Regions from separate parts of the Leptothermofonsia sp. ETS-13 genome, predicted to be linked through region 1. Evidence: predicted binding sites of a transcription regulator. Region 1 holds the regulator's gene; each other region holds the start of a gene.
The links. The regulator NtcA, encoded in region 1, controls nitrogen genes in cyanobacteria. The targets are predictions, from matches to a motif close to TTTGTANNNNNNNNTACAAA.

Region 2: a site for NtcA is predicted at 2,498-2,517, ahead of P4D80_RS19455 (P-II family nitrogen regulator). Genes of this name have one in related genera too.
Region 3: a site for NtcA is predicted at 2,465-2,484, ahead of P4D80_RS00835 (BMP family ABC transporter substrate-binding protein). Genes of this name have one in related genera too.
Region 4: a site for NtcA is predicted at 2,663-2,682, ahead of P4D80_RS00295 (ammonium transporter). Genes of this name have one in related genera too.

Annotation. Positions count from the first base shown of each region.
Region 1 is NZ_CP120836.1:3,428,497-3,432,710, forward strand. It holds gene thrC (threonine synthase) at 1-102, shown strand, start outside; gene P4D80_RS15515 (SDR family oxidoreductase) at 278-619, opposite strand; gene P4D80_RS15520 (SDR family oxidoreductase) at 540-1,070, opposite strand; gene ntcA (global nitrogen regulator NtcA) at 1,467-2,138, shown strand; gene P4D80_RS15530 (DUF3084 domain-containing protein) at 2,258-3,565, shown strand; gene P4D80_RS15535 (pre-16S rRNA-processing nuclease YqgF) at 3,599-4,036, shown strand; gene P4D80_RS15540 (PPC domain-containing protein) at 4,172-4,214, opposite strand, start outside.
Region 2 is NZ_CP120836.1:4,273,744-4,277,957, reverse strand. It holds gene P4D80_RS19465 (hypothetical protein) at 473-1,030, shown strand; gene P4D80_RS19460 (ABC transporter ATP-binding protein) at 1,267-2,076, shown strand; gene P4D80_RS19455 (P-II family nitrogen regulator) at 2,080-2,418, opposite strand; gene P4D80_RS19450 (hypothetical protein) at 2,631-3,182, opposite strand; gene P4D80_RS19445 (preQ(1) synthase) at 3,432-3,707, shown strand; gene P4D80_RS19440 (hypothetical protein) at 3,688-3,867, shown strand; tRNA gene P4D80_RS19435 (tRNA-Phe) at 3,868-3,940, opposite strand; partial or broken gene P4D80_RS19430 (hypothetical protein) at 4,140-4,205, shown strand.
Region 3 is NZ_CP120836.1:170,768-174,981, forward strand. It holds gene dxr (1-deoxy-D-xylulose-5-phosphate reductoisomerase) at 1-771, shown strand, start outside; partial or broken gene P4D80_RS00825 (WD40 repeat domain-containing protein) at 1,449-1,532, opposite strand; gene P4D80_RS00830 (hypothetical protein) at 1,701-1,922, opposite strand; gene P4D80_RS00835 (BMP family ABC transporter substrate-binding protein) at 2,701-3,894, shown strand; gene P4D80_RS00840 (ABC transporter permease) at 3,899-4,214, shown strand, end outside.
Region 4 is NZ_CP120836.1:57,154-61,367, reverse strand. It holds gene P4D80_RS00300 (SGNH/GDSL hydrolase family protein) at 1-504, opposite strand, end outside; gene P4D80_RS00295 (ammonium transporter) at 853-2,409, opposite strand; gene gshA (glutamate--cysteine ligase) at 2,861-4,009, shown strand; gene P4D80_RS00285 (tRNA (cytidine(34)-2'-O)-methyltransferase) at 4,179-4,214, shown strand, end outside.

The DNA.
Region 1 (4,214 bases):
GGGTTGAAGGACCCCGATTGTGCCATCAAACACAGCAGCAGCCAGTTCAAACAGGGCATCGAACCCAGCTTGAAATCTGTTGCCCAGGCAATGGGATTTTAGAGGAGTTGTTAGTTGTTGGTTATTCGTTGTTAGTGAAGCGAGGAGAGAGGGGGAAGGGAGTGCCAGGGTAACGGGATAATAGAGCGAGGTTTCTTGACTCCATCACTTCCCCACTCCATCACTTCCCCCACTCCATTACTCCCTCACCCATCCACTCATCCACTCATCCACCCATCTACTCCTTTCGCCCTTCCGTCATTCCCATAATCTCGTAGCCTGCATCAACGTAGACGATTTGTCCGGTGATGCCACTTGCAAGGTCACTACAGAGAAAGGCAGCGGTGTTGCCCACTTCAAGCTGGGTAACAGTTCGCCGGAGGGGGGCGACGGTTTCAACATGGTGGATCATGTCCAGGATGCCGCCGACTGCCGAGGATGCTAAGGTACGAATGGGACCAGCAGAAATGGCGTTGACCCGAATGTTTTGGGGACCTAATTCAGAGGCGAGATAGCGTACATTCATCTCCAGAGCAGCCTTGGCAATTCCCATCACGTTGTAATTGGGAATTACTTTCACTCCCCCCAGGTAGGTCAGGGTAAGAACGCTGCCCCCTTCGGTCATTAGGGGGTTGGGCGGCAGCGCACAGCTTAATTAATGAGTAGGCACTAATATCCAGGGCAGCCGCAAATCCTTCTCGTGAAGTGTTTACAAAACTACCAGATAAATCTTCTTTATTGGCGAAGGCTAAACAGTGAATCAAGATATCCAACCGACCCCATTTGTCTTTGACTGCATCGAAGGTAGCTTGAATTTGAGCATCATGTTGAACGTTACAGGGAAGAAATAGGGATGGTTGAACGGGTTCTACCAGTTCAGCAAGTTTTTTGACGCGGCGTTCTTCATCGGGCAGGTAGGTAACTCCAATATTTGCCCCTGCTTTGTGGAGTTGTTGGGCAATGCCCCAGGCAATTGAACGATTGTTGGCAATGCCAGTCACCAGGGCATTTTTTCCAGTCAAATTCAACATAACTCTCTATCTTTAAGAGCAACTACTTAGGACTGCTTTATGAGAATACTCAAAGATGGAAACGGGTAGCACCTATTTTTATCAGTCCGTTCAATCATTCTGTTCCAATAATCGTGATTTCGAATAAATTGCAGGTAAGCAAATCGATTCACTCTAGCTAATATAGTCTTAAACTGCTGGAAATCGTGATTTAAGCAGTGATTGAGCAGGCTAAACCTGGGTTATGGAATCGGTTAGTCAAGGGTTATAGCCAACCAATATGTAACATCAGGCACAAAAACGTGCGGTTGAGTAAGTTTAAGTGTCCTAAGTTACAGATCTTTTAATGAGTTCACTTAACTTAGGGATTTCACCTGTTAGTTAGCTGGGCAATTCTTTGGGCACCAGGTAGGGGATATGGTAGTAACGCAAGATAAACCACTCGCATCTGTGTTCCGTCAGATGGGGGGTGGAGCATTTCCACCCATTGTTGAAACCTTTGAGCGGGGCAAAACAATCTTCTTTCCGGGTGACCCGGCAGAACGTGTCTACTTTCTTCTTAAAGGAGCAGTCAAGCTGTCCAGGGTCTATGAGGCTGGGGAAGAAATTACCGTTGCGCTGCTACGGGAGAATAGCGTGTTTGGGGTTCTTTCCTTAATCACTGGGCACAAGTCCGATCGCTTCTATCACGCAGTAGCCTTTACACCAGTTGAGTTGCTTTCGGTTCCCATTGAACAGGTGGAAAAGGCGTTAAAGGATAACCCGGACCTGTCGATGGTACTGCTGCGAGGCTTATCATCCCGGATTTTGCAGACTGAGATGATGATTGAAACTCTGGCACACCGGGATATGGGTTCCCGATTGGTGAGTTTTTTGCTGATTCTCTGTCGTGATTTTGGTGTGCCCAGCAATGATGGCATCACCATTGACCTGAAGTTGTCCCATCAGGCGATCGCAGAGGCAATTGGCTCTACTCGTGTCACGGTAACCCGTCTTTTGGGGGATCTGCGCCAGGATAAGATGATTTCCATTCACAAGAAAAAGATTACCGTCCACAATCCGGTCACTTTGAGCCAACAATTTACCTGATCAGCAACACCCACTGGTAGAAACATTGAGGTAGGCTGTAGTTGAGTTCGCTGTGATTGCGTTTGCTTTGGTGTGCTTGTGCAGGCGTGGCCGGGAGTGCAGGGCGCTTTGGAGTGTGAATGTCCACCGGATATATTTTGATTCTGGCAGTGCTGGTGCTGGGGGGGGTCATTGCCACGGTGGGCGATCGCCTGGGAACCCGCGTTGGCAAAGCTCGCCTCAGCCTGTTTAATCTCCGTCCCCGTAAAACTGCGACGCTCGTCACCATTCTTACCGGCACTGTGATCTCGGCTTCCACTCTGGGGGTTTTGTTTGCCACCAGTGAGTACCTGCGCAAATGGTTGTTTGAAATTGACTCGCTGCAGGAAACCATCAGGCGAACTCGGCGGGATCTATACCAAACGCAGATTCAGAAAAACCAGGCTGAGGAGGAACTAGCAAAAGCGCGGGCTGATCGGGTATTGGCGCAGAAGCAACTGGCGGGCAGCAGAGAACAGCTCACGGGAGCACAGCAACAACTTACTGAAGCAGACCGGGCGCTCAGGGGGGCGATCGCAGAACGTACCCGAGCCCGGGCGGAAACCGTTCGCGCTGAAGCAGAATTAAATCGGATTCAGAACCAACTGCGGGCTGAGATTCGCCAGCTGCAAGTAGAAAAGAATCGGCTTATTGCCCAAAGAGACGCAGAAATCAGGGACAAGGAAGCTCAAGTCAAGAAACTGGAAGCCCAGCAAGCCTTCCTGGCCAGAGAAATTCAAGAATTAGAACTAGAGCGTCAGGGTCTACGCCAGGGCAATGTGGCAATTCAGCGCGGCCAGATTCTGGCTTCCGCGGTTGTGCGGATTCCATCAACTTCAACAGCGAAACAGGCCGTTGATCAGCTCTTAACCGAAGCCAATCGGACGGCGATCCGATTGACACGGCCCGGCACCAGCGGACAGATCATCCAAATTACCAGACCAGAGGTGGAACAGTTGATCAGTCGGATTGACGACGGAAAAGACTATGTAGTCAGAATCTTTTCGGCTGCCAACTACCTGGTGGGCGAAACCCCCATCCAAGTTTTTGCAGACGCAGTGCCCAATCGGTCTATCTTTCTGGCAGGCGATGTGGTGGCCGCCACTACCATCGATCCCTCCCGGATGACGGATGAGCAGATTCAACAGCGCATTAATTTGCTAATTGCCGCCGCTAATTTTCGGGCTCGCAGCCTAGGAATTTTGACCGATTCTGTTGAAATTGGTCGAATTCAGGATGTGATTATCTTTATCAGCCAACTGAAGCAATATAACCAGATGGTGGATTTGAAAGCTGTTGCAGCGGAGGTCACTAACGTTTCTGGCCCCCTCAAAATTGATTTATTGGCAACGCAGGATGGCAAGGTCTTGTTTAGAACAAATCATCCAGATACAGGTACCGTTAATTAAGAGTCGTGAACCTGTTTGATACATTTTGGTCCCATGTACCCTAGTTCTCACCCAACGTCTGATCAGCCTGTTATTCTGGGATTCGACCCTGGTCGCCGCAAGTGCGGTCTAGCGGTTATGGGAGTTGACCGCACATTACGTTATCACGAGGTTGTGGTTACAGAGTCGGCGATCGCTACCATCCAAACTCTACGACAGCAGTTTCCAATCTCGATAGTCGTTATGGGTGACCAAACCACCGCCAAGGATTGGAAGCAGCGGCTAACGACTGAGCTTGAAGACCCGCTGCGCGTTGTGTTAGTGGATGAGCGCCATAGCAGCCTGGAAGCGCGCGATCGCTACTGGAAAATGTATCCCCCAAAAGGCATTTACCGTCTGATCCCCAAGGCACTACGTCGCATTCCCCGTCCAATCGACGACATTGTCGCTATCTTGCTGATTGAACGCTACTTAGAGCGCCTGGTTCATTAGCTCAGGATCATGGATATAGCTGTCGCCAGGTTGCTTAGGACACTGGATTTAAGGGGATGAAAGGCTTACGACCTCTATAGCCACCTCACCCTTTCGCCCTTCGCCTTGCACTTAAAATTTCTTCCACCCCTCAGTTCAATACACACTCACCCGAAATCGCCCCCGTCCAGTAGGATTC
Region 2 (4,214 bases), 850 kb from region 1:
TCTTTTTTTACATCTTTACTGTGTAGGTACTTTCTTGTAGGCATTTGCATTATTTAGCATTGTCTTTAAATATTCATCCGTTAGCAAAGATAGCAATGGTTCTTCCACCACTTCAGGATACTGATTCAAGCTGACACCAGCACATATCTTCCAGATTTTGCTAGAGGATTGTACGGACATTTTGTTATTAACCGATACATCAACAGAATAATTTCTTGGAGAAGATTATTTGGATTTGCCCCGATTATTAGTGCTTAAACTATCGACTGATTGATTCAATCGTAGTCGATGAGAAAGTGCACCATAAAAGTGTGATCTTTATCACTCTGCAAGTTGTTGGCTGGTTTGAAATCAGATTGAGGAAAACCGCTGTACAGTGAAAATGGAGATATTTTCAAGATCCGCGATTTACCTAATGGAGCCACTTTCCCAAACATCTAACTTATCTTTTCAGCAATCCCATCAATTACCTGTGCCGGAGCTGCCAATCTCTATTTTCAAGATTTCTCCTCTCATTCGCTTCACGTTGCTGAGCCTCTATGTGGCTTTAACCATTCCATTACCATTTTTGCCCCAGGTAGGGGGAACCGTAATTTCACCTCTGTTTTTGTGGGCTGGAATTTGTTTGGGAGGGATAGCTTTGTATGGAGCCTTGGCTGAACAAGTCATTTTAGATAGGCAGAGCATTCAAGTCACCTATCCCGTTTGGGTTCCTGGTTGGTTGCGCCGCGGCTGGTCTTTGCCGTGGTCAGAAATTAAGGCTTTGAAACCCCGCTCTACAGGGCAAGGAGGACTGGTCTATTATTTTGTGAGCCACTCAGGCAAAGCGTATTTGTTACCCATGCGCGTCGCAGGCTTTGCACAACTCGTACACCAGGTTCAATCCTATACAGGAATCGATACCACTGATGTGCGTCCTCTTTCCCAACCGTGGATGTATTTCATCTTGTTGGGATCGACATTGCTGCTGCTGACAGTTGATGGTTGGATTATTTGGACAGCGTTTAGCCGACCTTTTGGGCTCTCCTGATAGTTCGGGGATAAGTGTTGCTAATTCCTAAAACAACATCAGTAAGTAGCCAGGTGCAGTTAAATTAAGGATAATTCCGGGGGTAGAGGGGGTGAAACTCCCTGCCTGGGGACGCAGCCCCCACTCCCCCCTTTACAGTTAATTATGGCTATCTACTTATTTCAGGGATTTTGTTCAGGCTGAAAGAACTTCCTACGCTGTTTTTAGCGACAAGTCAGGAGATCTGCCTTTTAAGGATGGGTGAAATGAGCGTCGGGATGCGAGGGGCTGAAATTCGAGTTGAGCGGGTTAGCTTTGCTCCCAGGTTAGTTTCTTCTAAGAAAGGCAGAGGAACTGCTGATTTTCCCCTAGAAACGAATTATTTGTTGAGAGATGTTTCATTTGCGATCGCGCCGGGCGATCGCGTGGCCATTGTAGGTTCATCTGGGGCAGGCAAAACGACTCTGCTGCGGCTTTTGAATCGACTAATCGAGCCAACCAGCGGAGCGATTTACCTGGATAACCAGGTACTCGACCAAATTCCTGTCATTCAGTTGCGCCAGCAAGTGGTACTGGTGCTGCAAGAGTCAAAACTACTGGGAATGACCGTGCGGCAAGCGCTGGAGTACCCATTAGTTTTGCGCCATCTGACAAAGAGTAAAATTCAACAGCGAGTGGAAGAATGGATCGAGCGGTTGCACATCCCGTCAGACTGGCTGGAACGGACGGAGCTTCAGCTTTCGCTGGGACAACGGCAATGGGTAGCAGTCGCTCGCGCCCTGGTCATTCAACCCCATGTGCTATTGCTGGATGAACCCACCTCTGCGCTGGATGTGGGCAAAGGTGAGTTTTTGATCAAGGCATTGATGGAATTCGCCCAGAACTATGGAGCGGCTGTGCTGATGGTAAACCACCAATTAGAGCTTGCAGAACAGTTTTGCGATCGCGTCCTGCATCTACATCAAGGAATTCTGATGGAAGATTTGCTTGAAGAGCAGACAGACTGGGAAAGGTTACGGCAGAACCTTTTGCAGGCAGAAACGCAACAGGCGAAGGAGTGGGAGTAAAGATTAAATAGCCTCCAGATTCTTTTCACCAGTGCGTATACGGATAATTTGCTCGACTGGGCTAATAAAGATTTTGCCATCCCCAATTTCACCTGTTCGAGCCGCGACAATGATTTTTTCAACAACCATGTCAACTTGCTCGTCTTCAACCACAATTTCAACTTTGAGCTTTTGTAAAAACTCGACCGTATATTCTGAACCCCGATAGCGTTCAGTCTGTCCCTTTTGCCGCCCAAACCCTCTGACTTCAGAAACGGTCATGCCTACAATACCAGCATTGACCAAAGCAATTTTGACCTCGTCAAGCTTAAATGGGCGAATAATGGCTTCTACTTTCTTCAAATTCTACACTCCTTCCTTACACATAGGGATCATGCTGCTATCCAGCATGACAATTTCTACCACCGTCAAAAGTGAATCTTTTGTAGATAAAGATACACTTTTTCTATGATGCGATCGCCACCCCAGTCAATAGACCCCTGTGCTTTTGCTTGGCAGGCAGCTCCTCGTCTAGCCACAGGCACAGGAATCCAGGTACAGGCGCAGGGAGAGGTCTATCGACTGGGTAAGAGTGGGCGTACAATCAAGAACCCGGTGCCAAAGGCCGTCACAACAATGACCAGGATTGCCAGCACCAACCACCAGCCTCCAATATCCGAAGAGCGGGGCGAATCGCTTTTGCGCCGTGGTTGGGAAGGTTGTTCAGTAAACAGCGATTTTTGTGAAGGGGGCAACTCAACCGTATCGTTCTTGGCGACTCGGGGGGCTACTGGCTGAGGGGGAGGAGATTCGAAGTGGATTTCCACATCCGGTGCAGGCGAGTCCGAGGTGGGTAAATGTCCCGCCTGATGGGCATCTGCCACCTGTCGCAGTTGCAAGGCTGATTGCACAACTCGCTCAATTTCAACCCGGAGTTGTTGATTCTGCTCCAGCAACTCCTGGTTCTGCAATCTTAATGACTCTAGTCGGGTCTTCGCAGACTGCAACTCAGTGGTCACTTCCCGATAGAGTGAAATAGGCACAGAGGGCGCGTAGGGGGTATTTGCCGGAGGTTTAGGAGATTCAGGCACTTTAGAATGAGGCTTGGTGTTCGTTCTGGGCGTCATAGGTCGAAGGGTAATTAATCGGGCTCAATTATGCATGAGATCAGTCGATTTGGAACATTCTCATTGCAATTAGTCAAAAAATTTACTGAGAAAGGAGTATCAAAAGCTGGCGACCCATCACAGGCGATGGCGACTGGCAACAGGAGTAAATTGTACCAATAGAGAACTACTGCCTGTTGCAGGACAGGTAGAGTGCAAAAGTAAGCGGAGGAACCTAAGATGAAAGGTGAGAACACCACGGAAATCCCTATGAGTCACCCTTCTATATCACCAATGTCCGGATTTGAACTAGATACCCAGGAAGCAGCAGAAGTGAAATACGGTGAGCGGTTGATTGCTGAAGGTCAGTTAATTACCTTTCCAAATCCCAGGGTGGGACGGCGCTACAACATCCATATCACTCTGCCAGAATTTACCTGCAAATGTCCGTTTTCTGGCTATCCGGATTTCGCAACGATCTATATTACCTACGTACCCGATCAAAAAAGTGGTGGAATTGAAGGCGATGAAGCTTTACATCAATAGCTATCGCGATCGCTACATCTCCCATGAAGAATCGATCAATCAAATTCTGGATGACTTTGTGGCCGCCTGCGCTCCTCTAGAAGTCAAAATCAAAGGAGATTTCAACCCACGCGGCAATGTGCATACGGTAATTGAAGTCGAGCATCACAAAGATAAATAATGCCAGGAGCCGGACTTGAACCGGCGACACGAGGATTTTCAGTCCTCTGCTCTACCAACTGAGCTATCCCGGCGGGGAAACCACATTTCAGCGTTTAATTAACTTAGCAAATCCCTGTAACCAATTGCAAGTGAAATCTGGAGTATCAAGGCAACCAAGTTGGAGAGACCATTATTTGGTCATCAGCAATTTGGATTATCCCTATTATCATGCACCCATTACCCGCTCTCAACTGCTACAACCAGTTATGGAACTCACCTCACCAATAAACCATGGACTGGCTGGAAATTTCGGGTAACTGGGTCCTGTTGCCGCAAAGGCCCACGGCGATCATCCATTTTTTGGGA
Region 3 (4,214 bases), 2.3 Mb from region 1:
CAGAAGCATGGAGTCAAATTGCTGCCCGCCGATTCGGAGCATTCTGCCATCTTCCAGTGTCTGCAGGGAGTGCCTGAGAGGGGGCTGCGTCGCATCCTGCTGACGGCTTCTGGAGGGGCATTCCGGGACTTACCCGTTGAAAAGTTAGAACAGGTGACAGTTGCCGATGCTTTGAAACATCCTAACTGGTCAATGGGGCGCAAGATTACCATCGACTCCGCGACATTGATGAACAAAGGACTGGAAGTCATTGAAGCTCACTTTCTGTTTGGGATGGACTACGACCAGATTGAGATCGTTATCCATCCGCAAAGCATCATTCACTCAATGATCGAGTTGCAGGATACTTCCGTTCTGGCGCAACTGGGCTGGGCCGATATGCGGCTTCCCCTGCTCTATGCCCTCTCCTACCCGGAACGAATTGATACTAATTGGGAACCGCTGGATCTAGTGAAGGTGGGTAGCCTGACCTTCCGCGAACCCGATCACCAAAAGTATCCCTGTATGAAGCTGGCCTATGCAGCAGGTCGGGCAGGAGGGTGTATGCCAGCGGTATTGAATGCCGCGAACGAACAGGCCGTTGCCCTTTTTCTGGAGGAGCGGATTCGGTTTTTGGATATTCCTCGGTTGATTGAGCAGGTGTGCGATCGCTACCAGATTCACAACTGTTCCCATCCCACTCTGGATGATATTGTCAGTGCCGATCAGTGGGCCCGAAAGGAAGTACTGGCCACCTGTCACGAACATCCCTCAGTCATCTCGGTAGGATAGGAGTAAGTGGATTGCTGTTTAAGTCATGGCATACAACAACTTTACCCTGGAACAGCTCAACCAAATCTTTGGCGTTGCTATCCAGAGCCATCCAGATCTCTTTTCAGTCCAAAAGCAGAGGGGGTTAGTGCCATTAGGTAAAGGATAGAGAAAAGTCAGCCCTCTGCTCTCGTTGCAATTTCTCCTGAATCTTCTGATTGTAGTGATGGATGAAGTTCCAAATCGCACCAATGTAATTTTCAAGTTTCTTTGAAAATGACAAACTTCGTCGAACTCAGGTAAAGCTAGAGCAGATAATAGCGAGTCATCGAGATAGTGTGGTGAGGCGAGTTAATGAGCAATCCGTGTGCTGGCCATTCAGGACACGACAGATTTAGACTTCAGCAGTTTGAAGCAAATCAGCGGATTGGGTTATATCAACCAGAGCCAGCAGCAGGGCATCAAAGTGCATAGCTGCTTTGCCGTCAGTGGTGGTGGCGAACCGTTGGGTCTATTGCATCAGCACACCTGGAGTCGAGCAGAGCGCCAGGGCAAGCGGGGAGAACGCCGCAAAAAAGCCATCTGTGACAAAGAAAGTCAACGTTGGCTCGACATGTTAGTGGCAGCCGAAGGTGGGGTGGATCAGTCCGTGTGTATCGCGCATGTGGGCGACCGAGAAGCCGACATTTTTGATTTGTTTATGCAACCGCGACGGATAGGCTGGAGGGGGGATTCCACAGTCGCAGTGTGCCATCCAGACTGCCGCTGGCCAGGATGTGCCCGTCTGGACTAAAGGCAACCGACCAGACAGCATAGCTATGGCATTAAGGGCGGGGGGCACTACTGTTTCTGTCATGCGGGCTGAGAGTTAACAGAGGGAATGTTCCACAGGTGAATAGTGCCGTCTTCGCTGCCCCTGGCAAGTATCCCTAAGGACATTCCATCCCCCCCTACTCCCCCTGGGTACTATAGGCAACCGACCAGATCCAGCTATCATTCCCGCTTAAAGTAGTAGAGGAAGCATTGGCGATCGCAGGTCTTTCCTGTCCAGGTGCCCCCCGATTCCTCACTCTTCCGACTCCAGAGATATCCCACAGACGCACCAACCGATCCTGTCCTCTACTGATTAGGGTCTTGCCATCAGGACTAAAGGCAGAACTAGACTCAGTCATCACTAGACTGGCAGTCCAGCAATTTCTTACCATCCACCACCCGCCAGATGTGAACTTTGTAGCTGATATGGCTCGCTGTCAGCATCTGACTATCCGGGCTGAAGGAAACATCCAAAATCTAGCTGAAAGTTTCGGTAAAAGCTGACTAGGCCAGTTCGAAGGAGGTTGCCATAACTGAGAGCCTATTTGCTTGATGTAGCCCAGTTCGTAGACTGAATTGTGGGCGATCGCTTGATAGGACAGTTTGTTCCAGATATCCCAGAAAATTGGAATCCGAAGTTTGCTCAGGCGTTCTTCACAAAGGAGATTTTTCTTCAGAAAGGATATTCTCAAGAATGACCAGGGCTTTATCAGCAGCCATAGGCAAAAGGTATCTTAGCAAACCCCGGTAACTGAATAGGTTAAGTCAGATAAAAACAATTCATTTTCAAGACTTTAAGTCAGGCGATGGTCGTGAATCAGGAATCAGATAAATGTGAGACTATAACTTATCAAGGTTCTCAGATCTAATTGACTCAAATTTGAAGACAGACAATGAACAAGTCGTAGTAGTTGTTACAAATTTTCCCACACTGCCGTAATGCACTACCCCCTAATCTAGCCTTCTTCTTAACCTTTATCGAACCTCGTCAAACTCTCAAACCGTCAAATTTGGCACATTTGGCCAAAGTTTTTTCCCATAGGCTGACAAATATCCTCTAAATCCCAGGTGTAGTGGACTTTATCGGTGCCGTGTGGTGACCCCTTCCCACCTACAGCTTCAAAGGAGAATCAGACAGTGAGTACGAGAAAGTATTTGTACATCCCTCGTCGTCAGGTTATTCGGGGACTTCTGGCAACGGCTGCATTTGGAGCCACTTCCAAACTCTGGACTGGCTGTGCTTCCACCCCTTCAGCTCCTCAGGCTGGTGCCGGAGGAGAAGCCAGCCCAGTTTCTGAGAAACCCCTGGTGATGGGCTTTATCTATGTAGGTGCTAAAGATGACTATGGCTGGAACCAGGCCCAAGCCACAGGGGCCTTAGAGATTGCTAAGTTACCTGGCGTAAAAATTGTTGAGCAAGAAAACGTCCCTGAAACCAAAGAGGTTCAGGAAGTGATGCGTAACATGATTGAGCAAGATGGAGCAACCATTCTCTTCCCCACGTCTTTTGGATATTTTGACCCTCACATTCTTCAGGTTGCCAAAGACTATCCAGAAGTGCAGTTCCTCCATGCTGGAACCCTCTGGAAGGAAGGATTGCCGGACAATATTGGCAGTTACTTTGCCCTAGTAGATGAGGGGCAGTTTCTTGCCGGGCGGGTCGCTGCTATGACCAGTAAGACGGGCAAGTTAGGGTTTGTGGCAGCAAAACCCATTAATCCGGTTCTGCGCAATATCAACCCCTTCATCCTGGGCGCTCGCAGCGTTAAACCCGATATCAAAATGCAGGTTATCTTTACTGGGGACTGGTCTCTGCCTGTCAAAGAGGCGGAAGCCACGAACTCTCTGGCCGATCAGGGCGTTGATGTGGTGGCAATGCACGTGGACAGTCCCAAGGTGGTGATTGAAACAGCTGAAAAGCGTGGGATCTTCTCCAGTGGTTTCCACGCTGCTCAAAACGATCTGGCACCCAAAGGGTATCTAACCGGAACAGTGTACAAGTGGGACACCATTTTCAAGAACTATGTGGAAATGCTCCAGAGCGGCAAGACCCTGATGAATGGAGGCATTCCCCACCAGGTGATTGGTAGCCTGAAGGAGAATTACGTCGAGCTTGCACCGTTTGGCCCCGCCGTCTCAGAAGAGGCGAAGAAGGATGTAGAAGATACAAAAGCCAAAATCGTTGATGGTTCGATGATGGTGTACAAGGGCGTTGTGAAAGATAACACAGGTAATGTTGAGATTCCCGCCGGTACCGCATACAAGATCACCGATCCCCAACTGACCCAAATTGACTGGCTGGCTGAAGGCGTTATTGGTAAGACGAGTTGAAGTTATGTCACTGAGTCGTTCTAATTGGCGATCAATGGCAGAGGCGATCGCCATTCCCATCGGCGCTATTCTGGTCGCCATGGTGTTGTTTGGCATCTTCTGCGCGTTCTATGGCAAAAACCCATTTGCAATTTACGCCGCTATCTATAAATCGGCGTTCAGCAACTGGCGTTCATTTCAGGGTTCGCTACTGCGGGCGGCTCCTCTGATGTTGACTGCCCTCTGTACCGCATTGCCCGCACGCCTTGGCTTGATGATTATTGGCAATGAAGGAGCGCTGGTGATGGGTGCCCTGGGCGCGATCACCGCAGGTTTGCTGC
Region 4 (4,214 bases), 2.2 Mb from region 1:
TAAATGACGCACAATTTCTCGCTGGTTTGCCAGCAAGGTTTCCTCACGCACACCTCGAATAAGATCATTGATGCCAATCATGATAAAGATGGTATCGGGGTGGGTCGCATCGAATAGCTTTAACCGCCGCAATAGGCCATAGGATGTTTCTCCCGAAATTCCCTGATTCAACCATGTGAAACCAACAGGTAGCAGTTCTTGAGGAAACCAGAGACTGAGGGAATCCCCTGCCAAAATAGTCAACCGTTTGGGGCGTTGATCAGCGGCTACCCTGGCTTCCCGCTGTAGCAGATCAACCCATTGCTTATAGGTGAGCTGATGGCGCGGCCCCAGATCGAACTCAGACGAAGCAACACCCAACTCTGTCTGGGGAACTGAAGTATTCACCTGGAAAGATGCTGGTAAACTGAAGCGGTTCAGCAGCAGAGCTACCAGCGCCAAAGACCCACCGCCCGTTGCTAATAAAATTACCCATTTTGGCAGCGTCAGAAAATGCCTATGCACATCTCAGATTTAGCGTTGTTTGAGTCAGATTTTAGAGGCAAACCCGCCCCTTATGGCGATCTTCCGCAAAAAAATATCCCTCGGTCATAAGTAGGTAACCATTATTAATTGTAAAGGGGGAGTGGAGCTGCGCTCTAAGGCAAGGGCTTCACCCCTTCCACCCCACGAAATTATCCTTAATTTAATTGCGCCTGGTAGGCTGCCAAGCAAATTTTGAAGGTAAACCCTTCAAAACCCCCATGAGTTTATTTTTGGGGTTTAGATAACCAGGCAAAGTTCCTTTAGTGAACCATTAGTACAGCACAGCAGGAATACGGATACCATTCTGGCTCCCTCCTAATCCCCACCTTAGTCCGAACGACGCCTGGCAAAGGAAATTTCGCCTGCAATTTCTTCACCGTAGGCTTCTTCACCGTGCAAATGAATATCCAACCCTTCCTCTTCAACCTGTTGGGAGACGCGCAGCTCCATAAAGCGCGAAAGAATTTGAAGAATGATCCAGGTGCCGACTCCAGCAATAATCCAGGTAATCAGTACGGCGACAACCTGAATCGTTAACTGATTGGGGTTGCCAAACAATAAACCATTAAAGCCAGCAGGGTTCACAGCTCGATTTGCGAAGAAACCCGTTAAAATTGCACCGACGGTACCACCAATTCCGTGTACTGGAAAGGTGTCCAGTGAATCATCAAATTGAAGCCTGGCTTTCAAGTTGACGGCAAAGAAGCAAGCCAGGGATGTAAGCACTCCGATCGCGATCGCCGACAATGGATTAACAAAACCTGCGGCTGGAGTAATTCCTACCAAACCGGCAACAAAACCACTCCCGATTCCAATAGCGGTTGGCTTGCTTTTCAAAAGCCACTCTGCCACTGCCCAGGCAAACCCTCCTGCCGCTGCCGATACTGTTGTGGCAACCAGAGCAACAGTGGCGAGTGAACCAGCACTGAGGGCATTGCCGCCATTAAAACCAAACCAGCCAAACCAAAGGATACCAACACCCAAAAGAACATAAGGGACGTTGTGGGGAATAATCGGCTTTACCATCCAGTCTTTCCGTGGTCCTAACATCCAGGCCGCAACCAGTGCGGAAATCCCGGAGCTAATATGAACAACCGTTCCGCCAGCAAAATCGAGGGCACCCATTGCCCCCAGCAAGCCCCTACCCCAAACCATATGGGCAAGTGGGCTGTAGATAAAGGTAGACCACAGAATGATGAACCAGAAGAAAGCTTTAAAGGAAATGCGCTCCACGATCGCCCCAGAGACCAGCGCCACGCTAATAATTGCGAAGGTCATCTGGTACAGCATGAACAACATATGCGGAATGGTTGGCGCATAACCTACAGGATCAGCAGCGTCAAACGCTACTTGATTCAAACCCAGCCAGCCAAGACCCCCAATAAACTTTTGAATACCATCGGCAAAGGTCTGCCCCTCTGCCAGGGTGACATCAAACGCCAGACTGTAGCCCCAGAGAACCCAGAGAACCCCCACGATCGCCATTGCCGCCAGACTCATCATCATGGTGTTGAGTACGTTGCGCGATCGCACCAGACCACCATAAAAAAAAGCCAAACCCGGTGTCATAAATAGGACCAGCGCGGAAGAGATCATGATCCAGGCAGTATCCCCTGTATTAGCTGCCCAGACTTTGGCTGCGGTATCCTGAGCAACCGCCGTATTGGTCATGGGACCTGCCCAAAAAACCATGACCGCGATCGCAACTAGCATTAGCCCAAACACTAAAGCCAGCTTTGGCAAAGGTTTGAGGCTGTTTTTCCTGTAACCTCTAGCAACCAGTTTGGGGTATTCCTGCCCCATTGGGAATAGCGCTTGAGCTGTAGTGGCAGAAGAACGCCGACGGTTATTTCTCCACCTTTTGTAGGGCCTAAATGTAGACATTGTTAGCGAGACTTCCTTGCGACACGTTGCAAACAAAGTGGGTCATGCACTTGGTAGGTTCAGATCAAAATAGTATAGAGCGAAACATTTCAAATGAATCTCCACACGTTCTAACTGCTACAGAGACAATAGGCGATGAGTAGGAAATCAGCTAGGCCAGAGTTTATTCGTTATCAGATGAAAATAGGTAGTGTAAACCATAACTTGAGTAATGCCCCAATGAAGTGATTGCACCAAAGTTTAGCGGAGGAGATCCGTATCTTTTCAAACAAATAGATTGTGAAAACACTTAAGTTATTCAACTAAATAATCAAGTAGTTTGCTTTTTCCCCGATACTGAAGAGTGAGATCTTGCCACTGCGGTAAGTCCAAATTGGAAAGGGAAACACCAAATTGGAAAGGGAAACAACTGTTTACGGAAAAACCACCGCTCATCCAGGGAGACCACGCTATGCTGTCGAAAGGGTTTGAAGTTGAGATGTATACCAGCACCCCTGAGGGCGACATTGTTGGACTATCAGACAAGATTGTGGCATCGCTGGATGGTTTTGTGCGGGAACCAGACAGCCGCAACGTCGAATACACAACTCCTCCCTGCTACCGTTACGAACGATTACTGTGCGATCTGCTGCGTCCTCGTATTCGTCTGCGGAAGTACTTAACCGACCTGGGAGGCTATACGCTCATTCCTGGCAGCACCCTTGCCCTGGGAGGAAGCGATCGCTTTCACCGCTCTGACCCTGAAAACCCTTATCACACCTACATCGAGCAGACCTATGGCACCCGCGTTGTCACGGCCAGTGTTCATATTAATATCGGAATTTCCGATCCAGAGATGCTGTTACAGGCATGTCGCCTGGTTCGAGTAGAGGCCCCCTTATTTCTGGCACTCAGTGCGTCTTCCCCATTTTTAGATGGAAAAGTGACGGGCTACCACTCCACTCGTTGGGGATTGTTTCCCAAAACTCCCACCCATGTTCCTCTGTTTGAGAGCCATGCTCACTTCATTCACTGGACGGAACAGCAGCTAGCTGCTGGCACCATGCAAAATGTTCGCCATCTCTGGGCGTCGGTACGTCCCAATGGCGATCGCCGCCCCTATAATCTGAATCGACTGGAACTCAGAATCTGTGACCTGATTTCTGATCCGGTTTCTCTACTTGCTATCACTGCATTACTGGAAGCCCGTCTGATCCAAATGTTAGAAAACCCCGACCTTGACCCGCTGAAAATGAGTCAACTGCCTGCAGCAAGCCGAGCGCAAGACCTGCTGACCCTGACTGACGCAAACGAAATCGCGGCCTCTCGCCTGAGTTTAGATGCTGAACTGAAACATTGGAAGGATGGTGGTCCCATTCAGGCAAGGGCGTGGGTTGAGCAGATCTATCAGGAAGTCTGGGGGATTGCGAAGAAGCAGGGCTTTAGCTGTTTCCTGTTACCGTTGAAAAAAATTTTGCGGGAAGGTAACGAAGCACAGAAATGGTTAACCCTTCATCAACAGGGAACCGATGTGAGACAGGTGATGCAGCAGGCCATTCTCGCAACCGCTGCCCAGGAATTTGCCCTGCGAGATAGTCTCTGCCAGCCACTTGTGGCTTAATTGTGGAAAGAGAGGAGAACGATTTCCTCCAACAGGAGGAAACTAGGTAGATTTAAAGTATCTAATAGCATACTTAAACATCGGTAAATATTAAAAAAAACTATCAATCCTCGCTAGTCAAGAGTTGAAATGGGTAGGCCGTTTCCATGGGCCTTGAGTTCTGAAAGTGATGTTGAGGGTTGTTCTCGTTCACCCACAAATTCCA